One region of the Paenarthrobacter aromaticivorans genome, then DNA from elsewhere that is predicted to be linked to it. Evidence: predicted binding sites of a transcription regulator. Region 1 holds the regulator's gene; the other holds the start of a gene.
What was found. Region 1 encodes HspR, which represses chaperone genes until heat shock. Its sites were predicted from a motif close to AAGTTGAGTCNNNNNGACTCAACTT; they were not measured.
Positions count from the first base shown of each region.

Region 2: the regulator HspR is predicted to act here: its motif matches at 4,071-4,095, upstream of clpB (ATP-dependent chaperone ClpB).

Region 1 is NZ_JAHOPC010000016.1:18,873-30,998, reverse strand. Features, by position in the region: gene KSW38_RS20205 (oxygenase MpaB family protein) at 1-386, shown strand, start outside; gene KSW38_RS20200 (DUF817 domain-containing protein) at 379-1,311, shown strand; gene KSW38_RS20195 (hypothetical protein) at 1,333-1,899, opposite strand; gene dnaK (molecular chaperone DnaK) at 2,153-4,018, shown strand; gene KSW38_RS20185 (nucleotide exchange factor GrpE) at 4,021-4,680, shown strand; gene KSW38_RS20180 (DnaJ C-terminal domain-containing protein) at 4,947-5,924, shown strand; gene KSW38_RS20175 (heat shock protein transcriptional repressor HspR) at 5,935-6,357, shown strand; gene KSW38_RS20170 (carboxymuconolactone decarboxylase family protein) at 6,481-7,248, shown strand; gene KSW38_RS20165 (DUF3040 domain-containing protein) at 7,392-7,694, shown strand; gene KSW38_RS20160 (hypothetical protein) at 7,737-8,195, opposite strand; gene KSW38_RS20155 (CG0192-related protein) at 8,282-8,902, opposite strand; gene KSW38_RS20150 (hypothetical protein) at 9,012-9,350, shown strand; gene KSW38_RS20145 (hypothetical protein) at 9,618-10,307, opposite strand; gene KSW38_RS20140 (carbohydrate ABC transporter permease) at 10,304-11,236, opposite strand; gene KSW38_RS20135 (carbohydrate ABC transporter permease) at 11,236-12,126, opposite strand, start outside.
Region 2 is NZ_JAHOPC010000014.1:128,011-140,136, forward strand. Features, by position in the region: gene KSW38_RS19435 (DUF3073 domain-containing protein) at 1-212, opposite strand, end outside; gene KSW38_RS19440 (hypothetical protein) at 456-1,367, shown strand; gene clpB (ATP-dependent chaperone ClpB) at 1,376-4,033, opposite strand; gene KSW38_RS19450 (MSMEG_1061 family FMN-dependent PPOX-type flavoprotein) at 4,209-4,826, shown strand; gene KSW38_RS19455 (sulfate/molybdate ABC transporter ATP-binding protein) at 4,830-5,909, opposite strand; gene KSW38_RS19460 (ABC transporter permease) at 5,906-6,730, opposite strand; gene modA (molybdate ABC transporter substrate-binding protein) at 6,739-7,533, opposite strand; gene KSW38_RS19470 (TOBE domain-containing protein) at 7,530-7,940, opposite strand; gene KSW38_RS19475 (sensor histidine kinase) at 8,171-9,346, shown strand; gene KSW38_RS19480 (response regulator) at 9,343-9,993, shown strand; gene KSW38_RS19485 (hypothetical protein) at 10,080-10,961, shown strand; gene KSW38_RS19490 (DUF4031 domain-containing protein) at 11,186-12,055, shown strand; gene KSW38_RS19495 (2-phosphosulfolactate phosphatase) at 12,052-12,126, shown strand, end outside.

The sequences.
Region 1 (12,126 bases):
TGCAGCTTCCCGCGAATATGTGGCCGCCCGATCGCGCGGCCTTCGCCCGGTATTGGGCATCGCACGTGGATCGGCTTCGACCCGATGAAAAAGCCCGCAAGATAGCCAGGGACCTGCTGTATCCGGCAGGTGGACCGGCACCAATGCGCCTGGCGATGCCGCTTGCGCGCTTCCTGACTGCGGGCCTGCTTCCCGACCACTTGCGCGAAGGCTTTGGCTTGGAGTGGACTCCCATCGATGACCGCCGCTTCGAGCGGACCATGCGGTGGCTGGGACGCCTATATCCCCGGATCCCGAAGCGGATACGGCACTGGCCCAGGGACTACTACCTCAGCCACCTGGAAACCGCCCCGTTCAAGACGAAGGGCGGGGCAGGGAATGCGTAGTTCGACCTCGGTGGAGCAAGCCATCGATGACCTCGCCCACCGTTATCTGGACCGCGCCCATAGGGGCCCGCTCCGCCTACGGCTAACCGAGTTCGTGGTGTTCGGGCTGAAGCAGGCGTGGGCCTGCGTCTTCGGCGCAGCACTGCTCGCGGTGATCATCGCAGCCCGTCTCTGGTATCCGGACGACGCCGCCTTGGCCCGCAATGACTTCCTGACCATCTCCGCCGTCATCATTCAGGTCCTGATGATCAGCTTCAAACTGGAGACGCTGCGCGAATTGCGGGTGATCGTGCTGTTCCATGCGGTGGGAACGGTCATGGAGTTGTTCAAGACCGATGTGGGCTCGTGGTCTTACGAGACCGAGGGCTTCCTCCGGGTCGGGGCTGTTCCACTGTTCAGCGGCTTCATGTATGCGGCCGTTGGCTCGTACATGGTTCGTGTGTTCCGGCTCTTTGACCTCCACTTCGACCACTACCCGTGGCGCTGGATCACCGCACTCGTGGCGGCTGGGATCTACGTCAATTTCTTCTCCCACCACTACATCTTTGACGCTCGCTGGGTGCTGCTTGCCGCCGTCGTGCTTGTCTACGGGCGGTGCGTGATGCACTTCCGGGTGTTCCGTAAGCGCTTCCGGATGCCCATCCTGGTGTCTTTCCTCTTGGTGGCGCTCTTCATTTGGTTCGCCGAGAACATCGGCACGTGGTCCCATGCGTGGCTCTACCCCAACCAGTTGAATGGCTGGCAGGCGGTCTCGATCGATAAGCTCCTCGCCTGGTTCCTGCTGATGATCATCTCCGTGGTGCTCGTGGCGTGGGTGTATAAACCTGAGCCGCCGCCCAGCCGGACAAGCGCCACGCAAATCCCTGACGCCACGCAAATCCGCCAGGGACATCCGGATATCCGTGGCGCCCGCCCGCTGGACTGACGTCGGTGCGTTTGCGTGTCGTCACGCTTCGCCGCGGGCGGCCTTGAGCGCCGCGCGCCTGGCTTGGAGTAAAGGCTCGACGTCGGGAATCTGCCTGAGTTCCATGGCTTGCGTATCGCTACGGTGGCCCCGCGCGTCGATGACGATTCCGTAGCCGCCCGCACGCCCGGCCGCGAACCAGTAGTCGGTTCCGTTCCAGAGGGTGAAATCCGCAGGGGTGCCGTCCACTATGGCGCTCAGGTGCTCTGTAGTGTGTGCCGCGAATCCCGCGGACTGGCTCTGCCATTCCTCCAGCGACTTCGGCGGCCCGGCGATGGCCTGCCACCGGTTTCGCACTACCTCCAAGGGATCACGCGTAGTTGTGACCACTTCCATAAGCGGATCGGTGGCTGGGTTCGCAGGAAACGCGTTGCCGTGCACCACGCCACCCTCAGTGGCGTCCATCTGCCATGAACCAAGCATCAACGGCCCGTCCCAGTCCACAAGACGGAACAAAGGGAGGCGCCCGGCGCCCTGCCGGACCCTCTCTTCCAGCTCGTCGTTCATAGCCCAGAACGCATCCGGCGGCACGAATCCAGCGAACTCCATCGCGCAAGTCTGCCAGTTCACGCAGGGCGAAACCAGCTCTGGAAGCCGCGTACTTCCGGGACAAATGAGAGTACGAAAGCCAAACTTGAGCGTACTTCACTCAACTTTGGATTGACATTGAAACGAGGCTGAGTACAGTTGAGTGCAGAACGCTCAACTAGCCGATTGTTGAGTGGGCTCCCAAAAACCCAACCGCCTGGCGGGACGGTGCCGGGGGCAATCTCCAACATCGGCCATTGAAAGGAAACAAGATATGTCACGTGCAGTAGGTATCGACCTCGGAACCACTAACTCCGTGGTCTCTGTCCTTGAAGGTGGCGAGCCCACCGTCATCGCCAACGCAGAAGGCGGCCGCACCACGCCGTCGGTCGTTGCGTTCTCCAAGTCCGGCGAAGTCTTGGTGGGCGAGATCGCCAAGCGCCAGGCCGTCAACAACATCGATCGCACCATCGCTTCGGTCAAGCGCCACATGGGCACCGACTGGTCCGTCGCCATCGACGACAAGAAGTACACGCCGCAGGAAATCTCCGCGCGTATCCTCATGAAGCTCAAGAACGACGCCGAGAGCTACTTGGGTGAAAAGGTCACCGACGCCGTAATCACCGTTCCGGCATACTTCAACGACGCCGAGCGCCAGTCCACCAAGGAAGCCGGCGAAATCGCAGGCCTCAACGTCCTCCGCATCGTCAACGAGCCCACCGCGGCTGCACTGGCCTACGGTCTGGACAAGGGCAAGGAAGACGAACTCATCCTGGTCTTCGACCTCGGTGGCGGTACCTTCGACGTCTCCCTCCTCGAGGTCGGCAAGGACGAAGACAACTTCTCCACCATCCAGGTCCGTGCAACCGCAGGTGACAACCGCCTCGGTGGCGACGACTGGGACAACCGCGTAGTCGAGTGGCTGCTGAACCAGCTCAAGATCAAGGGCATCGATCTCTCCAAGGACAAGATCGCCCTCCAGCGTCTCCGTGAAGCTGCAGAGCAGGCAAAGAAGGAACTCTCCTCCTCCACCAGCACCAACATCTCCCTCCAGTACCTGTCCGTCACCCCCGACGGCCCGGTCCACCTGGACGAGCAGCTGACCCGCGCCAAGTTCCAGGACCTCACCAAGGACCTGCTGGACCGCACCAAGAAGCCGTTCCACGATGTCATCGCTGAAGCCGGCATCAAGGTCTCCGACATCGATCACATCGTGCTCGTCGGTGGCTCCACCCGTATGCCCGCTGTCTCCGAGCTCGTCAAGGAACTCGCTGGCGGCAAGGAGCCCAACAAGGGCGTCAACCCGGACGAAGTTGTGGCCGTCGGTGCTGCACTCCAGGCCGGTGTCCTGAAGGGTGAGCGCAAGGACGTCCTCCTCATCGACGTCACGCCGCTGTCCCTCGGCATCGAAACCAAGGGTGGCGTCATGACGCACCTCATCGAGCGCAACACGGCTATCCCCACCAAGCGTTCCGAGACCTTCACCACCGCAGACGACAACCAGCCGTCCGTGGCCATCCAGGTCTTCCAGGGCGAGCGTGAATTCACCCGCGACAACAAGCCGCTGGGCACGTTCGAACTGACCGGCATCGCTCCGGCACCCCGCGGTGTCCCGCAGGTGGAGGTCACCTTCGACATCGACGCCAACGGCATCGTCCACGTGTCCGCCAAGGACAAGGGCACCGGCAAGGAACAGTCCATGACCATCACCGGTGGCACGGCACTCTCCAAGGAAGACATCGACCGCATGGTCCGTGAAGCCGAGGAGCACGCTGCAGAGGACAAGGCCCGCCGCGAAGCTACGGACACCCGTAACTCCGCCGAGCAGCTCGCCTACTCAGTGGACAAGCTCATCGCCGACAACGACGACAAGCTGCCCGAAGAGGTCAAGACCGAGGTCAAGGCCGACGTCGACGCCCTCAAGTCCGCGCTGGAAGGCACCGACGACGCCGCTGTGAAGACGGCCTTCGAGAAGCTGCAGGCTTCCCAGACCAAGCTCGGCGAAGCCATCTACTCGCAGGCAGCCGCAGCTGACGCTCCGGGTGCCGGTGCTGAAGGCGCTCCGGCCGGCGAGAAGACTGCAGCAGACGAAGACATCGTCGACGCTGAAATCATCGACGAAGACGAAGCGAAGAAGTAGCCATGCCCCACCACGGCAACGAAGCAGAGCACTCTGAAGGCAACGAGCCGCGCAAGCCCGTAATTCGGGACAACCGCAAGGTTGACCCGGAAACCGGGGCTGCCCGCCACCCCGAAGGCGAAGCTGCTGCTCACACCGAAGGCAACGCCGCCCCCACGGAAGGTGACGCTCTCTCCCAGGCTGAGGAAATCCTCAACGGGGTAGAAGTCCCGGCCGAGGAATCGGTAGCCTCCGGCGCCGCGGCTGAAGCCCAGGCAGCGGAGCTCCGCAACGACCTCCTTCGCCTTCAGGCTGAATACGTCAACTACCGCAAGCGGGTCGAACGCGACCGCGCCGTAGCAGGGGAAATGGCCGTCATCGGCGTCCTGAACTCCCTGCTCCCGGTGCTGGACGACGTCGACGCCGCACGCCAGCACGGTGACCTCGAAGACGGCCCCTTCGCCGCCATCGCCACCAAACTGGAAAACGCGCTGAAGACGTACGGACTGGAACGCATCGCGGAAACCGGTGTCGAATTCGACCCCACCATCCACGAGGCACTCATCCAGCAGCCCGGCGAGGACATCGACGTGGACACGGTCAGCCAGGTGCTGCGCTCGGGATACCGCTCAGGTGAGCGGGTTCTGCGTGCGGCCCAAGTGATCGTGGCTGTACCGGCGTAGTCTCACCTTGGCGCTTCACCGGATATGGGGCGGTGCCCGCTTCGCGATGCCCTCCACGCCGCCGCCCCATATCCGGCTCCGCGCCCGCTGTAAGCTCGCCTGAGGTGAGTTGACCGCAGCGCGAAGTGGAATATGGGCCCCGGGAGTGGCTTCGGGCCTGCCGGAGCGTGGCGGCTCTGGTCCGTTAGGACCGAGCCGCCACGCGTAGGGGCGGGGGCCCATATTCCACGTAGCGCAACGCTAGAACAGATTGAAAGGAAACGCTCTTGGCCAGCCAGGACTGGGTTGAAAAGGATTTTTACGCGATCCTTGGTATCGCCAAGGACGCGTCCGACGCGGATATTAAGAAGGCTTACCGCAAACTGGCGCGGCAGCATCATCCGGATACCAATTCCGGGAATGCTGCTGCGGAGAAGAAGTTTAAGGACATTTCCGAGGCCTATTCGGTCTTGTCGAATCCTGAGGACCGGCAGCAGTACGACGCCATCCGTGCCATGGGTGGCGCCCGGTTCGCTCCCGGTGCGGGGGCGGGGCGTGGCGGCGGTGCTGGCGCCAACGGTGGGTTCGAGGACCTGTTCGGTGGTTTGTTTGGTGGCGGCGCGCGTCAGCCTTCGGGTACCGGTGGCATCCCTCCGGAGTTTGCTGACCTGTTTGGTGGCGGCTTTGGTGGAGGCCAGACCGGGTTCCAGCGGGCACCGCAGAAGGGCTCGGATCGCACTGCGACGACGTCCATCTCTTTTGCTGGTTCCATCAAGGGCACTACTGTGAGCCTGCGTGAAAGCAACGGCCACGTGATCGACGTCAAGATCCCCGCAGGCATCAAGGACGGGCAGAAAGTCCGGCAACGCGGCAAGGGCAACGTTGGCCCAGCCGGAAACGGTGACCTCATCATCACGGTGAACGTCAAGCCGCACGAGTTTTTCCAGCGCGACGGCGACAACATCCGCATCCACGTGCCCGTCACGTTCGCGGAAGCTGCGCTGGGCGCGACCATTGAGGTTCCAACGCTCGACGGCGACACCGTCAAGGTGCGTGTCCCGGCCGGAACACCGTCGGGTCGTACCCTCCGGGTCAAGGGCCGGGGCGTGAAAACGTCAAAGGCGACCGGTGACCTCCTGGTGACTATCGACGTCGCCGTCCCCCAGAACCTGAACAAGGAAGCGGAGGAGGCCGTGAAGGCATTTGCTGCCGCGACCACCGACGCCAACCCGCGTCACGACCTGGCCGCGAAGGCCCGGTTGTAAGGAGACGGTCATGGCAATCGACGTCAACCAGCCGATCTTTGTCATCTCCGTCGCCGCGGAGCTTGCCGACATGCATCCGCAGACGTTGCGCCAGTACGACCGCCTGGGCATCGTCTCGCCCAGCCGTGCCCCCGGGAAGTCGCGGCGGTACTCCCAGAACGACGTCGAAAAGCTGCGGGAGGTGCAGCGCCTCTCACAGTCCGGCGTTTCGCTCGAAGGCATCAGGCGCATCCTGGACCTTGAAAACCAGGTAGCGGCGTTGCAGTTCCGGGTGGCTGAGCTCACAGAAGAACTGACCCGCCGTCGAAGTCCCTTGGACACGCGCATATTCGCAGCGGGAGCAGCCGGCGACGTCGTCAGTCTGGCCCGCGGTCAGCGACCCCGTGCGCGGTCCCAAGCCGTGGTGGTGTGGAGGCCCCGGCCGGGGGAGTAGTCACTCGGCCGTGGTCGTCACAGAGAGAGCTTGCTGGGCGCTCACTCTATTGGGCTGGGCGGCTCTATTGGACTGGGCGCGGAAAAGGGGTGTCATTTAAGGTGACGAAAGAGAGGCCCCAAGATGTCACCCACCGAAACGGCCCGACGGAATCACGACGACCTCTTTCCCGGTCAGCTCCCCGCCTTGGCGGTCACAGACCCCGAACTCGTGGAGGTCTTCAACAACTTCGCCTTTGACGAGGTCTTGAGCCACGGGAGACTGGACGCCCGGACAAGGCTCATGGTCCAACTCGCATCCCTTATCGCGTCACAAGGAATGCGTGAATACCGTGCGTTGCTCGGCGCCGCCCTTACCGTTGGGGTGACCCCGGTGGAGGTGAAGGAACTTGTCTACCAAGCCGTCCCGTACGTCGGCATGGGCAAAGTTTCCGATTTCCTGCACGCCACCAATGAAATCCTCAAAGAATTCGGCGTGGAACTGCCTGTTCCCGGCCAGTCCACCACGACGCCCAAAGACCGGGTGGAGAAAGGGCTGGCGATCCAGAAAGAGATCATAGGCGCCGAAAGCATCGACGGGATGCGTGCCGCAGCAGCATCAGATGAGATGCACATCCAGGACTACCTGGCCGGAAACTGTTTCGGCGATTACCTGACACGTACGGGCATTGACGTCCCGAGGCGTGAACTCCTCACGTTGTCCATGCTTATCTCCCTGGGAGGCTGCGAACCACAGGTCAGGGGCCACGTCCTTGCCAATCTGAACGTAGGAAACAGCCGCGGGCTGATGCTCGACGTCATCACGCAATTGCTGCCCTACATCGGGTATCCGCGTACGCTCAACGCGCTGCGCATACTGAACGAGGCTGCCCCGGCACATGAGGACCAGTAGGACTGTTCACCTGGGTTCAGCTGTGGATAGTGGCCACAAAAGGACGATAATGAAGTCATGGCACGGCAAGAAGGGCACGTGCTAGTGGTTGGCGTGTAGGCGCTGGAAAGCGTCCCATGCTTGTGTAGTGAGGGAAGATTCCGATGTCGTTGTCGGATGAAGAACGCAGGAGTTTGGAAGAGCTTGAGCGGGATCTCGCTTCATCGGATCCTGACCTGGACCTCCAGCTGAAGTCGGGGCGTCCGCGCGGTGCGGTGGCGCGCTCAGTTTTTGGTGTCCTGGCAGTTTTGGCCGGTTTCGCGATGGTCATTGCCGGGATCATCACACAACTCGTCCTTGTGGGTGTGGTCGGGTTCCTGCTCGCTGGAACAGGTGCCTACTTACTGTTCAGCAGGATGGTCCTCAGGAGAAGGACGCGACGACACGATGAAGCCAAGCCCGACTAGCCCGGCAGGAACCGGACCAGCCGGACACTAATCCGACCTGCTTCAGTAAGTCTCCGGCGGCACCTCCGGAGACGGAGCGGAAGCGCCATCCTGTGGGGAAGGCTTGGTGGTCTTCATGGCCTGCTCGGCAGGAGCCGGCTCTCCGGGAGGCACCATCATTCGCCATGCGAGCACGAGGCCCGCCCCGACGCCAGCGACTGCTAAGGCAACCAACCACCCGGCACGCGGGGAACTCCGCTGGCTGGTTCGACGACTCAAAGTTTGCGTTGTCCTCTTGACCGCTCTGGCAGCGGTGCGCTGAGCCCTCTTTGCAGCTTTACGGTTCCCGGTCAGCGTGAGCATTACGCCGTACACAACAGATGGGACATCGGCGTGATTGATCCGGGACAACGCCCAACCCACAACCGCGTCAGCTTGTGACGACGTGCCCTCCGCTGCGTGCTTCACCCACTCGGCTGCGAGGTCCTGTGCTGCGGGAATGATGTTTTGTGCTTTGTACATGTGAACCCCTCACGGAGTAGATGGCCCCGTTGCCAGACTACGCTGCGGGGTGCGCGACCAAAAGGTGCCCGAACGCAGCGCTCTTTTCAGGCCGGGATTATGGCTGCCAGCTCCACGGGGTTCTCCAGTCCGGCCCACTTGCCGCTGAGGGTCAACTCGCTGTGGAGCTCAGTTGCGACTTCCAGAACCCTGGCGACCTTCAAGCGCACTCCGCCTGCGTCGATAATCGTCACACCCGTGCCCGAAACCGGGGCCGAGGCACTCAGGGCGGGGACGCCGCCGTCGAGCGTTCCGCTTCCCTTCACGTTAACCGTGCTGGGCCGGGGCTCGGGCTCGCCATCCACGATCAGTGCAGCCTCTTCCTGGCCGGTGAGGATGGCGGTGGCGAGCGCCTTGACGTAGACGGGGTCGGCGCAGGCGTCGTAGACCCACCGCTTGCCAAGGACGGAGTGATCCATGGTGCCGATAAGCCATTCCTGGGCGCCTGCCAGTTCATATCCCCTGTAACTCAGGGGGACCTGGTAGATGCGCTCACCTGCGGCGACGACGTGCGTCTCGAGGCCGACTTCGCCGGCGGGATCGTCAAAACGGTAGGCCCCAATAAGCTCGGGAGCGCCATCCTGGATGAACCAGGGCTGCGACGGCAGGTATCCAGCGATGAGTTCGAGCTTGGACGGGGACAGGGTTGCCTTGTGAATAATCGCCATGATCTCCAGCCTAGGCCAGTGCACGGTCCCGTTCGATACGGGGCCCAATGCGCGGCCTTGCCCCTGCACTGTTTACAATCGAAGGGACGCGCCGACTATTGAGGGAATCATGAAGAAACTCACCACTGTCTTGATCGCTGCCGGGCTGCTTGCCACGGCTTCAGCTTGCTCTTCGCCGCAGCTGACCACCGCAGAAACATGTGACCGGGTGGGTGTCGCCGTAGCCAGCCTCCCGAGCAACGCGAGCAAGACTGCGACCATTCGCGTCGCAAACGCCATCCGCCCCATTGAACCCGTTGCCTCCAACGAGATGAAGCCCGTGGTCACGGCCATCCTTGAATACTCGGATGAACTCGTGAAGGAATCCCCGGACGAGAACAAGATGGGCGAGCTCTCCGCCGCCTACCAGGAAGCCGGCACCAAGTACGGCGAGCTCTGCCGCGGCTAATGACATCCGCGGCCTAGCGGCCACTGAACGCGAAGAAGGGGACCAGCTGAGCTGGTCCCCTTCTTGCGTCGGGATGTGCGAGAGGAACCGGGAAAACGCGTCGGGATGTGCGAGAGGAACCGATTCGGGTCAGGCAACCCTGGATGCTCTCTCACATCACAGCCCTTAATCCGGAACGTTCTCTCACATCATGTGAGGAGGAACCGGGAAAACGCGTCAGGATGTGAGAGAGCATCGGGATTGGCGGGCACGCTGTCGCGCCCTGGGCTATGCCGCGCGCAGCACGGCGTGGAAAGCGTAGGAGGCGTTGCTCCAGATCACGAACAGCAGCGGCGCGGGCGCCAGTGCGATGCCCAGGACTGGTTGGAGCACGGCCGCGGACACGATGATTCCCAGCAGGACCAGCATGGCCAGGCTCAGGTACCAGCGCTGAATCACTAGAAACAACGAGGCCTTGAGGATGCTTTTGAGCTTCGCTTCGGGCAAAAGTACGACGCCGGCAATCGCCGTAACGGCCAGGCTCACCGTTACGGCGGCTACTACGACGATCAGCGGTACCAGAACTGCAGCTGGCATGGACTGGATAATGGCCAGGTCCACTCCCAGGAACAACAGCAGCGCCACCGCGCCCAAACCCAAAGGCGCGGAACGAGTGAAGCTGCGCTTGTATCCCCGAAGGAACGCGGCAACCGGCATGACCGCGCCGCCGTCGTCGTTCAACGCCTTGAAGGCAGTGAAAATGCCGGCGAGCGATGGGGCTATGGTGACCGAGAGCGCCAGGAAGAACGGCCATGCGGCCGCGGGGTCTGCAACCAACGCGAGGCAGAGCACCAGTGGCGCGTTGGCCACCGCGAGCAGGACGTTTCCGGCCAGGAAGGTGTAAATGAACCCGAAGATGCTTCCGAAGGTCTCGAATCCTGGCCCGGTCCAGCGCCGGGGAGCGCGCAAGGCACTCATCCCTTCATCCCGCTCGTCGCGATGCCCTGGATGAAGTAGCGCTGTCCGATGAGGAAGATGATGAGGATCGGGATTACCGAGATCACGGAACCGGTCATGATCATGGCGTATTCGGCGTCGAACTGGCCCACGAAGGAACGCAGGCCCAGCTGTACGGTCCAGAGCCGGTTGGACGTGAGGTAGATGAATGGGCCCATGTAGTCGTTCCACGTGTTCACGAACGTGAGCAGGGCCAGGCTGGCGAGGGCGGGCTTGGACAGCGGGAGGATAACGCGGGCCCAGATGCCGTACTCGCTCAGGCCATCGATGCGGGCAGCTTCGCAAAGTTCATCCGGGATGGTCATGTAGTACTGGCGCATAAGGAACACCCCGAACGCGCCGAAGGCCTGCAGCAGGATCAGGGCGTTGAAGCTGTTCGTAAGGCCGAGCTGCTGCATCATGATGTACTGCGGCACCATGTAGGCCTGCCACGGAACGGCGATGGTGCCGATGTAGCAGAGAAACAGCACGTCGCGGCCGAGAAAGCGGACTTTCGAGAATCCGTAGGCGGCGAGTGAGCCCGTGAGGACCTGGAGGCACGTGATGACCACCGCGAGGTACAGCGAGTTCTGCAGGTAACCCATCATGGGGATGCGGGTCCAGATATCCGTGTAATTGCTCCACACCAATTCGGAGGGAATCCACTGGATGGGGACGGTCAGGACCTGGTTGTTCTCCTTCAACGATGAGGAGAGCATCCAGATGAAGGGCACCATGAGCGCCACCACCAGGACCACGAGCACGCCGTAGATAATGACGTTCGCGGTGCGTTTCTTCTGCTCGCGCGGGGAGCGCTTGCGGTCAGTACGACGGCGATCTTCCGCGGCTTCCGTGACACTGGTACCGAGGAATGGAGCCTCGGCTTTGAGGTCTTCGGCCATGTTGGTCATCAGCGTTCCCTCCGCTGTTGGATCTTGAATTGCAGGACGGTGACCGTCAACACGATGACGAACAGGACCAGCGAGATGGCCGAGGAGTAGCCGAACTTTCCTTCGCCGATGCCTTCCTGGTAGATGAGCTGGGACAGCACGGTAGTGGACCGCCCGGGACCACCACCGGTCATGACCACGATCAGGTCGAACACCTTGAAGCTGGAGACCGTCAGCATGACCACCACAAAGAAGGTGGTGGGGCGCAAGGACGGAATGGTGACGTTCCAGAAGCGCTGCCAGGCGCTGGCGCCGTCAACTTCGGCTGCTTCGTACAGCTCGGTAGGGATGGCTTGCAGACCGGCGAGATACAGCACCATGTAATAGCCCATGTCGCGCCACACGCTGGTGATGATCACTGCCGGAAGTGCCCAGTCGGAGCTGGAGGTCCAGCCGGGCGCATTGGCGATGCCAATCGAGTGCAGGAACTGGTTGATGGGTCCGCTGTCCGGGCTGAAGAGCATGTTCCAGACGACCGCGACAGCCACCAGGGAGGTGATGTACGGGAAGAAGATCGCCACCCGGAAGAAGCCGATGCCTTTGAGCTTTCGGTTCAACAGCATCGCCAGAATGAGGGCGAGCGCCATGGTGAGCGGGACGTGGCCAAGAGCATAGACCACTGTGTTGCGCAAGGCGATCCAGAAGGAGTCGCTGGCGAACATGCGCTGGAAGTTGGCCAGGCCAACCCATTTGGGGGCGCTGAACGAGGTCCATTCCATGAAGGAGAGGGCAAAAGCCGCCACAACGGGAATGAGGGTGAAGGCCAGGAATCCAAGGAAGTTCGGAAGGATGAACGTCCAGCCGATCAGCGTATTCCGCCTTGCTTGCTTCCTGTTGCCGCGGCTGTGCAC
Region 2 (12,126 bases), on a different contig from region 1:
CGGGTGTCTACCTCGTCGTCATCGTCTTCCGCGTACTTGTCCTCATAAGCCGAGTAGTCCGGCTCCGGGGGATCTTCGGGGAAGTGGCTCTTTACACGACTGGATGGGCCCGTGAGCTCACGCTCAAGTGCCGAGTAGTCAGTGTTCGGGGAGTAGTACTTGATGTCCCGAGCCTGCTTGGTAGCTTTTGCCTTTTGACGGCCGCGCCCCATGGCGTGACCCCCTTTTGTACTTGGACCGGAGGTGGTCACCTTGGCTATCGGTGAGGCCCCGGAATGTTTGGTCAATTTGTCGTATGTCTAGATTACATGCTTTCGGGGGTGCCTGTGTGCCACCTTGAGCCTACGTCGAGTACAACTGCACCCCAAACCGCTCCCCACCACCTCCAATACACCCAAAAATTGGGTAGAGTCTGCCTCAATGCGGCTCCAAAGCAGGAAGGCAGACTCCGGGATATGAGCGAGGACAACACCCCACCACGTGATGATTCACCGCGGGATAAAGGCGAGGCCGGAGTGCCGCCTGCGCCCAAGGTACCGCCCACGCCGCCGCAGGCCCCCGGAGAGCAGCCGCCGCAGGCCCCCGGAGAGCAGCCGAAGCAACCTTCGGGAACACAGCCCGAGGCTTCAGGCCTCCAGCCCGATCCTGCGCCCGACCTTGACCCGGACTTCGTGCCCAATCCCAGCGACCAGCCTGATCCTGCGCTGCCCGCTTATTCCGGCCAGCCAGAGCCCACAGGCCAGCCAGAATATCCTGACCAGCCAAAGCATCCGGCCCAGCCAGCAGGCCCCTACCAGCCACCCGGTCCCTACCAGCCAGGGGATCCCGCCCAGGATCCTCAAAACCCTCCGCACGGGGACCCTGTGAAACGCCAGCGGCTTGTCATCGGCGGAATCGTGGTGGGTGTCCTGGTGCTCATCGGTGTCGTGATCTGGGTGCTGTTGAACCTGTTGGGTACCCGGCCGCAGGCTGTGGTCACTACCCCGAGCCCCACCGTGAGCCTTGGCCCGTTACCACGGGATACAGAAGCCAAGGACTTCCAGGTAGGCGATTGCTTTGCAGACTTCGACCCCAATGCTCCCAAGGCCAGGGCCGTTCCCTGTGACACGGAGCATTCAGCCCAACTGGGCGCCGTCCACATATACCCTGCGGATGATTCCTTTCCCGGCACGAACGCGCTGAAGGACAAGGGCCGTGAAGTCTGCGGCAACGTAAAGCTGAATCACGAGGCGGCCGATAAGTACGTACTGCTTCAGCAGAACGTCTACCCGAGCACCACCAGTTGGGATCGGGGCGACCGCCGCGTTGATTGCTTCATCGTTGTGGATTCGGGCAACACCATCAAGGAAGACCTCCTCAGTAGGTAGCTCCCGAGTTACTTCTTCCGAACCAGTAGGCCTGTGCCCACGGACGGACCGCCGTCGGGACCTGTCAGTGACTCGAGTCCATCAATGGTGAGTTCATCAAGGTCGGCCGCAGTATCGACCAAAACGGTGTCGCCATCGGTGATCGTTCCGGCAAGGATTTCCTTGGCCAAGCGATCGCCGATCTCGCGCTGGACAAGGCGCCGCAGGGGTCGTGCACCGTACGCGGAGTCATAGCCGGACATCGCGAGCCAGGCGCGGGCTCCGTCGGTTACCTCGAGGGTCAGGCGGCGGTCCCGCAGTCGCTTGGTGAGTTCGGCAACGTGCAGCTCCACGATCCGGGCAAGCTCGTCCACGGACAGGGGGTCGAACAGAACGATCTCATCCAAACGGTTCAGGAACTCCGGCTTGAACGAGGCCTGCACCACCGCCATGACGGCATCACGCTTGGCTTTGTCATCCAGGGACGGGTCCACCAGGAACTGGCTTCCGGAGTTGGACGTCAGCACCAGGATCGTATTGCGGAAGTCCACAGTCCGCCCTTGACCGTCTGTGAGGCGGCCATCATCCAGAACCTGCAGGAGGATGTCGAACACCTCTGGATGGGCCTTTTCCACCTCGTCGAGAAGCACAACAGAGTACGGGCGACGACGAACGGCTTCCGTCAGCTGGCCGCCTTCCTCGTAGCCGACATATCCCGGAGGGGCACCGACCAGGCGCGCTACAGAGTGCTTCTCTCCATACTCGGACATGTCGATCCGGATCATGGCGCGTTCATCGTCAAAGAGGAAGTCGGCCAAGGCCTTTGCCAGCTCGGTCTTGCCGACGCCGGTTGGACCCAGGAACAGGAAGGAGCCCGTGGGCCGGTTGGGGTCGCTAATGCCCGCTCGCGCACGGCGGACGGCGTCCGAAACTGCCTGCACGGCCTTGGTTTGGCCGATCAGGCGCTTGCCGAGTTCTTCTTCCATGTGCAGCAGCTTTTGGGATTCACCCTGCAGCATGCGCCCGGCGGGGATGCCAGTCCACGCGGAGATGACCTCGGCAATATCGTCTGCGGTCACATCTTCCGCAACCATGAGGTCCGGTTTTGCATCGCCCCGGGCGGACTCCTCCTCGGCAGCCGCATTGAGCTCACGTTCAAGGGCAGGCAGCTCGCCATAAAGTATCCGCGAGGCCGACTCAAGGTCGCCTTCGCGCTGGTACTTTTCGGCGGCAGATCGCAGCTCGTCGATCTTCGCTTTGAGGTCACCGACCCGGTTGAGTCCGGCCTTCTCGGCTTCCCAACGGGCGTTGAGGGCCCGGAGTGCTTCCTTCTTGTCCGCCATGTCCGCGCGGAGGGCGGCCAGCCGCTCAACGGAAGCAGGATCGGTCTCGCCCTGAAGGGCCAGTTCTTCCATGGTCAAGCGGTCGACGGAACGGCGGAGCTGATCGATCTCCTCCGGCGCTGAGTCAATCTCCATGCGAAGCCGGGATGCGGCCTCATCCACGAGGTCGATCGCTTTGTCCGGAAGCTGACGGCCAGAGATGTAGCGGTTGGACAGGGTTGCTGCTGCGACCAAGGCGGAGTCGGCGATAGCCACCTTGTGGTGAGCTTCGTACCGTTCCTTCAGCCCACGCAGAATGCCGATGGTGTCCTCGACGCTGGGCTCGCCCACGTAGACCTGCTGGAAACGGCGCTCCAAGGCAGGGTCCTTCTCGATGTTTTCGCGGTACTCGTCCAGCGTGGTGGCACCAATGAGGCGCAGCTCGCCACGGGCCAACATCGGCTTAAGCATGTTGCCCGCATCCATTGCACTGTCACCCGTTGCACCAGCGCCAACAACCGTGTGGATTTCATCAATGAACGTGACGATCTGGCCATTGGAGTTCTTGATCTCCTCAAGAACCGCCTTGAGCCGCTCCTCGAACTCGCCTCGGTATTTGGCACCAGCAACCATGGAGGCCATATCCAAGGCAATGAGGGTCTTGCCACGGAGGCTCTCCGGGACGTCGCCCGCAACCATGCGTTGGGCGAGGCCTTCAACGACTGCGGTTTTGCCAACGCCAGGCTCACCAATGAGCACAGGATTGTTCTTGGTGCGCCGGCTCAGGACCTGAACCACGCGTCGGATCTCGCTGTCGCGCCCGATCACCGGATCCAGCTTCCCGGAACGGGCGATGGCAGTAAGGTCCGTGCCGAACTTCTCCAAGGCCTGGAACGTATTCTCGGGATCCGGCGAGTTGACCTTTCGGTCGCCGCGGACACCCGGCAGGGCGGCGAGTAACGCTTCATGGGAGGCGCCGGCGTCGCGCATTAACTTTCCGACGGCGTCACTACCGGCGGAGAGCCCCAGCAACAGGTGCTCGGTGGAGACGAAGGAGTCACCGAGTTTGTCGGCTTCGTTTTGGGCAGCCTGGATGGCCTGCATGGACTGCCGGGAGAGCTGGGCTTGCTGGACCGAGCTTCCCGACGAGGACGGCAGCGCCTTGATGGCCGAACTGGCCTGAACACTGACAGCATCCGGATCAGCACCTGTGGCGCGCAGGAGAGCAACAGCAACGCCCTCGCGTTGGTCCATGAGGGCCTTCAGCAGGTGCGCCGGCTCCAATTGCGGGTTCCCCGCAGTGGAAGCGTTCATGGCGGCCGCAGAAAGGGCCTCCTGGCTTTTGGTAGTGAATTTGACGTCCAAAGAGAGCTCCCTTTCTGGAGTGAGACCAATACTTTTAAAGTTGAGTCTACTACGCTCAACTTTGCTTTGTGGTCCACTGCCTTCCATGTTTGCCCACGGCGAAACCCCTGTCCAGACAAAACCAGAGCTATGTGAATAACAGGGGGCCAGAAGCCCTCACCCGTAGGCTGAGGCCATGGAATCAATCTCCACCGTGGAACAACTGGAACAATTGATCGGTCTACCCCTGGATCGCGTGCGCCGAAAAGTGCGCACTTCACTGAGTGATTTCGACCGGCAGTGGCTGGCCGCCAGTCCCTTCTGCGTCATCTCGACGGCGGATGCCCAAGGCCGGGTGGACGCGTCACCAAAGGGCGACCCTGCAGGATTCATCGAGGTCCTGGATGACTCCACTATTGCCATCCCGGAGCGCCCAGGAAACAAGCTCGCCTTCGGCTTTCGCAACATCCTGGAAAACCCGAACGTCGGGATTTTGTCCGTGGTTCCTGGACGCACGGACACGCTGCGAATCAACGGAACGGCACGCGTCGTCAGCGACGCCGACTTCTTCGAGAAGATGACGGTCAAAGGCCACCGGCCGCGCGCCGCCGTCGTGGTCTCCGTGGAAGAAGTATTCACGCACTGCGGCAAAGCGTTCATGCGCAGCGGCTTGTGGGAACCGGCAACCTGGGACTCCGAGGGCCTGCCGAGCATCGCGATGCTCTCCAAAACCTATGTCCAGCCCGAGGCTCCCCTGGAGGACCTTGAAACCTACTACGGGCCCGGTTACGCGGAGCGTCTGTACCGGGAGTAGGCCTCAGGCGGGATAGATCGAAACCAGCGCGGACTTCACGACGAACCGCACGTTCATGCCGGGCACCAGACCGAGATCGGCAGAGGCCGCAGGAGTGATATCGGCTGACAACGTGCCGCGCTCCCCCGTACCCGAACCGGCCGCCCTGACGCGGATCTGGTCGCCGTGCGGCTCCAGATCCCTGATCGTTACGGGAAACGAGTTGCGCGGGCTTCCGTGGACGTCGCCAAGGAAAACGGAAACGGCCGACGGCGGAAAGGCCGCCACGCCTTCCTGGCCGGGAGCAGGTGACCACTCGGGATCGTGTTGTCCGGCGAAAAGCCGGCCATCCGGCGTCGTGATTCCCTGCTCTGTGATCATTCCGCTGACGAGGTTGAGCCCCGCAAGTCCGGCTGCAAAGTGGCTTCGAGGGCGTTCGAGAACTTGGCGGGTTGGGCCCTCCTCGGAAATGCGCCCGTTCTCTACGACGACGACGCGATCGGCGAGCATGTAGGCGTCCAGGACGTCGTGCGTGACGATGATGGCGTTGCGTCCGGCCAGGACCCGTTTGAGGACGCGGCGCAGCAGCGGCGCCGCGTGGATATCCAAGGCTGACATTGGCTCATCGAGGAGCAGCAACTCGGGCTCGGCGGCGAGCGCGCGGGCTACGGCCACGCGTTGCGCTTGACCACCAGACAGCTCTGCCGGCTTACGGGATTCGAGGTGAATGGCTTCCACCTCTGTCAGCCACAGCCGCGCGGTTTCGCCGGCCGCAGCCTTCGATGCGCCCTTGCTGCGCGGCCCAAAGGCGACATTTTCCAGCACGCTCAGGTGCGGAAACAGCAACGCCTCCTGGGCGAGCAGCGCAGTACCGCGCAGGTGCGGGGCACTCCACCGGTGGTTGCCGCCGTCGAGGTCAAAAAGCTGCCTGCCGCCAATTTGTGCACGTCCCGAATCCGGCCGCAGCAGACCCGAAATCACGCCAAGAAGCGTTGATTTTCCGGCGCCGTTGGGACCGAGAATGGCTAGCGTTTCGCCGTCGGAAAGTTTGATCGACATGTCGAAGTTGCGGGATCGAAGGCTCGCTTCCAGTTCAAACGTCATGGCTGGACGTCCGGACGGGCGCTTCCACCAGCGCTGGGGCGCCGACCATAACTGAGGCCGACTACTGCCGCGGCCACCGCCACCAAAACCAGAGACAGGGCGACGGCGGCGTTGGCGTCAGTTTCGCGCTGAAGGTAAATCTCCAAGGGGAGGGTGCGCGTGACGCCTTGCAAGCTGCCGGCGAAGGTCAGGGTAGCGCCAAACTCGCCGAGGCTGCGCGCGAAGGACAAAACGGCGCCCGACGCGAGCCCTGGCAGCACCAAGGGTAGTGTGACGCGGCGCAGCACCGTGGTTGGCCGGGCGCCCAGGGTCGCCGCCACGGCCTCGTACTTGCTTCCGGCGGTCCGCAGGGCGCCTTCGAGGCTCACTACCAGGAAGGGCAACGCCACGAATGCTTGTGCAAGCACCACGGCGGTAGTGGAAAACGCGATCTGAATTCCGGCCATTTCGAGCGACTTCCCCAGCAAGCCTTGCCGCCCGAATGTGTAGAGCAACGCAATACCTCCGACGACGGGCGGCAGCACGAGCGGCAACAGCACCAAGGAGCGCAACAGCCTCTGCCCGGGAAACTCCCCGCGGGCCAGGACGAGGGCCAACGGCACACCTAGCACTATGCACAACAGAGTGCTTGCTGCTGACGTCCTAAGGCTCAGGCCCAACGCATCGAGGGACGACTGGGAGGTGATGAGCGGAAGGAACTGGGACCAGTTCACGCGCACCAGCATCGCGAGCAGGGGAAGTACCACCAACAATCCGCCCACAGTGGCGATCACGTAGATCCACCGTGGGATGCCCTGGTAGCCGGAGGCGGGATTTCTCATTGACATCCCTATGAGGGGCCGAAGCCAGCGTCGCTGAGGACCTTCTGGCCTTCGCTTCCGGCGACCATGGCAATGAAGGCGCGGGCGAGCTCCTTGTTCTTGCTACTGCCCACTGTGGCTATCGGGTAGGTGTTGACGGCCTTGGCGGACTCCGGGAATGGGATGCCCTTGACCTTGCTCCCGGCACCCTTGATGTCCGTGACATAAACCAGTCCGGCGTCCGCTTCCTGCGAGACCACCTTGCCGAGCACGTCGCTGACTGACGACTCTTCGCTGACGGGGGCCAGGGTGGTCCCCGAGGCCTTCTCTATGGTCTCCGTGGCCGCACCGCAAGGAACCTGGCTGGCGCAGACCACAACTTTGACGCCTGGTTTGGACAGGTCCGCGAAGGAAGAGATCGACGCCGGGTTGCTGGGCGGGACGGCGATCTCCAGTACGTTCGTGGCGAAGTTTTGGGCTGTGCCATCCAGGAGCTTCGCGTCGGCCAGTTTCGTCATGTTCTTGTTGTCAGCGGAGGCAAACACATCAGCCGGGGCGCCCTGGGTGATCTGCGTGGCCAAGTCTGAGGAACCGGCGAAGCTGAGGTTCACTGTTGTGCCAGGGTTTTTGGCTTCGAAGTCCTGGGCCAGTTGGGTGAACGTTGCTTTGAGGGACGCCGCAGCGAAGATTGTGATCGTGCCACCGGGTTGATTCCCGGTTGCCGCTGGGCCTGTGGTGTTGGAAGCACAGCCGGCAAGGCCTGCCGCCAGGGCTACTGCGGCTACCGCGGCAAAGAGGGCGCTTGTGGTGCGTGTGAGCTTCATACGATGCTCTTTCCCTGCGGCGTTTCGATGATGACAGTAGTGGCCTTCACAACCGCCGTAGCCACTGACCCAAGTTCCAGGCCCAGCTCGCGCACGGCTTCGCTGCTCATGAGCGACACCACCCGGAAGGGCCCGCATTGGAGTTCGACCTGGGCCATGACCTTGTCTGCTGTGATGCCCGTGACCAGTCCGACGAAGCGGTTCCGGGCCGAACTGCCTGTGCGGGCGGGGTCATCCGGAAGGTGGGACTGATCGCGGGCAACCTTGGCAAGTTCCAGCCCGTCCACGGCGAGCCGGCCCGCGGCATCCTTCCGGGCCGTGAGTGTTCCGTTCTCGGTCCAGCGCCTCACAGTGTCGTCGCTGACACCGAGAAAACGGGCTGCTTCGGAAATCCGTATTTGCGGCATGGAATGAGTCTAGTTCCGCAGATGCGGATCTTGGTGGGTGATTCCTCCGTAAAACGCAATATGACAGTTGGGTCGCAGGCTGGACCGCCATGGATTCACTGAGCAGCTCCCGGTGAGGGTCGCCCTCGTAAATGCTCATGTCAGCACATCGGACGAACTTGCTCCCCCGCGCGGTTGAACCTGGCCAAAACTGCGCCAGCGCATGCAGCCGGCACCCTAGGGTTGGAGACATGCTCACGAGAAGTCAGTCACTCCGCCCCGCAGCGGCTCCAGGTGCGGCCGTTGCCATGCTGGTTGCGCTGATGATTCTTGAGGAGCGCGGCTTCAACCCTGCCAGTGCCATGTTGATCGCCCTGACGGCGGCAGTAGCAGCAGCCGAACTCATTCCGGTGCCGGCAATCATCTTCGCTTTCGGGGCCTTGGGGCTTCAGGCGATGGGAGCCTTCCCCTCGGTCATGTTCTCGGGGGCCACGCCCTACGTCGCCCTACCTCTCCTCTTCTTCTTCGCAACACTCGCCTGGCGGGAGCCGCAGCGGTGGCCCGTGCCGCTTGCCGCCTTGGCCGCATCGGCTTTGATTACAGTGAACTGGTTCGCAGACACCACATGGATCAACTTCGTGTTCGGGAAGCAACTGGCGGAGGCAGGCACGCTGCGCATCGCGGTCTACGCTTTCCTCGTCTTCGCCTCCTTCTCCGCGCTCAACCTGGCCGGGTGGGCAGCGGCGGCGGCGGCACGGCAGGCAGCCACCAATCGGCAGGCCAAGGAACGCGCCGAATTGCGTCTGGAGTCAACCGCCGTGGCCCTTGCCATCGAACAGGAGCGCAACAGGATCGCCCGGGAATTACACGATGTCCTGGCCCACTCGCTGGCCGTCATCACCGCACAGGCCGAAGGCATCCGGTACGCGCACAGGACGGAACCGGAATCGGTGGAAGAAGCTGCCGGAATCATCGCGTCGGCGGCCAGGACCGCGCTGCAGGAAACCCGGCGACTGGTCCAAAGCTACGGTTCCGAACTTGAGGAACCAGCTCCGGGTGCCGCGGATCTCCACGCACTCGTGGAACGGCTCAAAGACAGCGGGATGCCGGTGGAAATCCAGACTGCCGGGTTGGAAGGACTCTCACCCGTGGAGAACCTCACTGTTTACAGAATCGTCCAGGAGAGCCTGACGAATGCGTTCAAACACGGTGACCGCTCAGCGGGCGCTACCGTCACGGCCGAGCGCGAGGCAAGTGGATTGCGTCTAAGGATCCGCTCAAGGCTGGTAGTCGGCGGCACTTCAGTTCCGGCGTCGGGAACCGGCAGGGGCCTGCCCGGGATGCGGGAACGCGCGACGGCGGCCGGCGGCAAACTGACAACGGTCACCGAAGGCCAACTCTTCGAAGTGGAGGCGATCCTACCGTGAATGGGAACAAGATCCGTGTGGCCTTGGTGGACGATCAGCCGTTGTTCAGTGCAGGGCTGAAGATGATCCTCCGCAGCCAGCCCGACCTCGAAGTGGTGGGAGAAGCCACGGACGGTAAGCAGGCCGTTAAACTAGCGGCGCAGGTGGAGCCCGACGTGATGCTCATGGACATCCGCATGCCGGTCATGGACGGGATCAGTGCGACCCGAAGCATCACAGAAGAGACCGGGCGAACGAAAGTCATAGTGCTCACCACCATTCAGCACGATGAAGCCGTGGTTCGAGCCATCCAGGCAGGAGCTGGCGGATTCCTCACCAAAGACGCGACGCCCGAGTTCCTGCTGGCAACAATCCGGACAGTGCATGCGGGCCACGCTGTGATGGCGCCAGCTGCAACCAACGAACTCCTGCGCGACTACACCACGCCGTCGCGGGCCAACTTAACAGTCCTTGAGCCCCTGTCCGTGCGGGAACGCGACGTCTTCATGTTGGCGGCGAAAGGACTCGCCAACGGAGAAATTGCCACATCACTGGTGCTCAGTGACGCCACCGTGAAGTCCCACGTCGGCAGCATCCTCTCCAAGCTCAAGCTCAAAAACCGGATCCAGCTCGTCGCGTTCGCCTACGAAAACAGCTTGCTCGGTTAATTCAACCGGGCTCACGTCCTGGCATCCGCCAGAGTCCTGCTACAGCTTTGCCAAAAATCGATCATTCCCCGTACCAAGGAGAAACAGTGAAAAAGAAAACCGTGGGGGCACTGATTCTTGCAGCCGGTGCAGCGGCAACGCTCGCAGCCGCCGCAACTCCGGGAGTCTCGTCCATACTTACCAAGGCTGCAGAGCGTCCGGTCTCAGGGATCACTTGGACTGCGGAGCAGTTTGCCTCAGCCGACGCCATGGCCGAGAAGGGGCTGGCGGAAGCCGTCCGGCGGTGCATGGCAAAGGCGGGCTACGACTACACGCCTGCCTCTGCAGGGCAGGAAAAGGTCGATCTGAAAAACGCCATTGGCTTCAACACCCTCACAGTTGAGGACGCCAGGGCCTCCGGATACTCGGTGACGAAGCCGAGGGGACCGGGTGAGCCTGCCCCGGATTCCGATTTGGGCAAGCTATTCGCGGATCCTGGCTTCCAGAAGGCACTGCATGGCGGCGAACCCCAGGAAGAAAACATGGTTCAGTCCTCAAGTGGAACGGGCATGCTTGCCGGGGGGTGCACAGGGGAGGGCATCACGGCCATCTACGCCAATGCCAACGACTACATGCGGGCAACAGGCCTGGCCTACAACTCTGTCCTGGTAGCAACCCAGGCCGCCGTGGAGGACCCGGGCATCCAAGCTGCCGTGAACGGCTGGAAGGACTGCATGTCCACTACCGCATTTCCATACAGCACACCGGGTGAAGCAGTTTCGGCCGGGCTCGCGGCAGGTGGACAGAAAGAACTCAAGATTGCCGTTACCGACGCGACATGCCGGGAGAGCACAGGCTTCGATGCCAAGCTGAACACGGTGTTGGACAAATACTTGACCACCCGGATGCAAGAGCTGGATAGCGAGGTGGCCGCGGTTCAACAGATCCGTCGTGAGGCCTCGGCCAGGGCTGCAGCCATGATGGGATAGCTGGCCAACTTGCAAGCTCGCGGCGTGCGCGCGGTACCTGCCGCCGTCGTGGTCTATCCGGGACGGAGCCATAGCCGTACCCTGTTGCCAAGGAACTCCTACGCTCCTTCCCAGTTGCTGTGAACCACACCGGCAGTGAAGCCTGTGTTTCCGGGGCGGACGCTCGGCGGTAGCCGCTCCGATGACCGGTAACTGGGAAGGATCGTTTGGCTTACACTTTGGCCATGGCCGTATATGTCGATCCGCCCCTTTGGCCCGCCCACGGCACAGTGTTTTCGCATCTGGTATCGGACAAGTCCTTGGACGAGCTCCACGCTTTCGCCGCGGCGGCCGGAGTTCCCGAAAGGGCGTTCGACGGCGACCACTACGACGTTCCTGAACGTCGCTACAATGACCTCGTCGCGGCTGGCGCCATTCCCGTGGAGGCAAGGGTGCTGGTGCGGAAACTCATCGCAAGCGGCCTTCGCATACCAGCGCGCGAACGCAGCAAAGCCCTCACCGTTCCCTTGATGGAGCGCTGGAACAGTACCTACCCGGGACACGAGGAACTCGGCCTGGAGCTCCTGGAAAGGTGGGGGGACGCCAGCCGTAAGTACCACAGCCGGACCCATTTGCTCGCCGTCCTCGAAGCCCTGGACATTTTGACGGAGCCGGCCCTCCCTGCCCGCACAGTCACACTCGCGGCCTGGTTCCACGACGCCGTCTATGAAGGCGTCGCAGGGCAGGACGAGGAAGAGTCCGCACTCCTTGCCGAGGACCGGCTGACTGCTGCGCGGCTTGCCCCGGAAGACGTCGCCGAGGTAGCCCGACTGGTTCGGCTCACATCCGAACATAATCCCAAACCCGACGACCATGCCGGAGCCCTCCTCTGCGACGCTGATCTCTCCGTCCTCGGGGGCGACGAACAGTCTTACGCCCGTTACCTGGCCGCCGTCCGGGAAGACTACGTTCACGTCAGTGACGACGACTTCGCCAAGGGGCGTGCCGCCGTCGTGCGTCATCTGCTGTCACTTGACCCGCTCTTCCATGGCGAACGGGCCAGGGCGCTTTGGCTCGATGCGGCCCGCCGCAACCTCACGGCCGAACTCGCATGAGCGAAGCCGGAGCGCCCCAGCGGCAGTTGCCGTACTCGGTCCGGTTTGAATGGGGTCTCGACGGCGCCCGC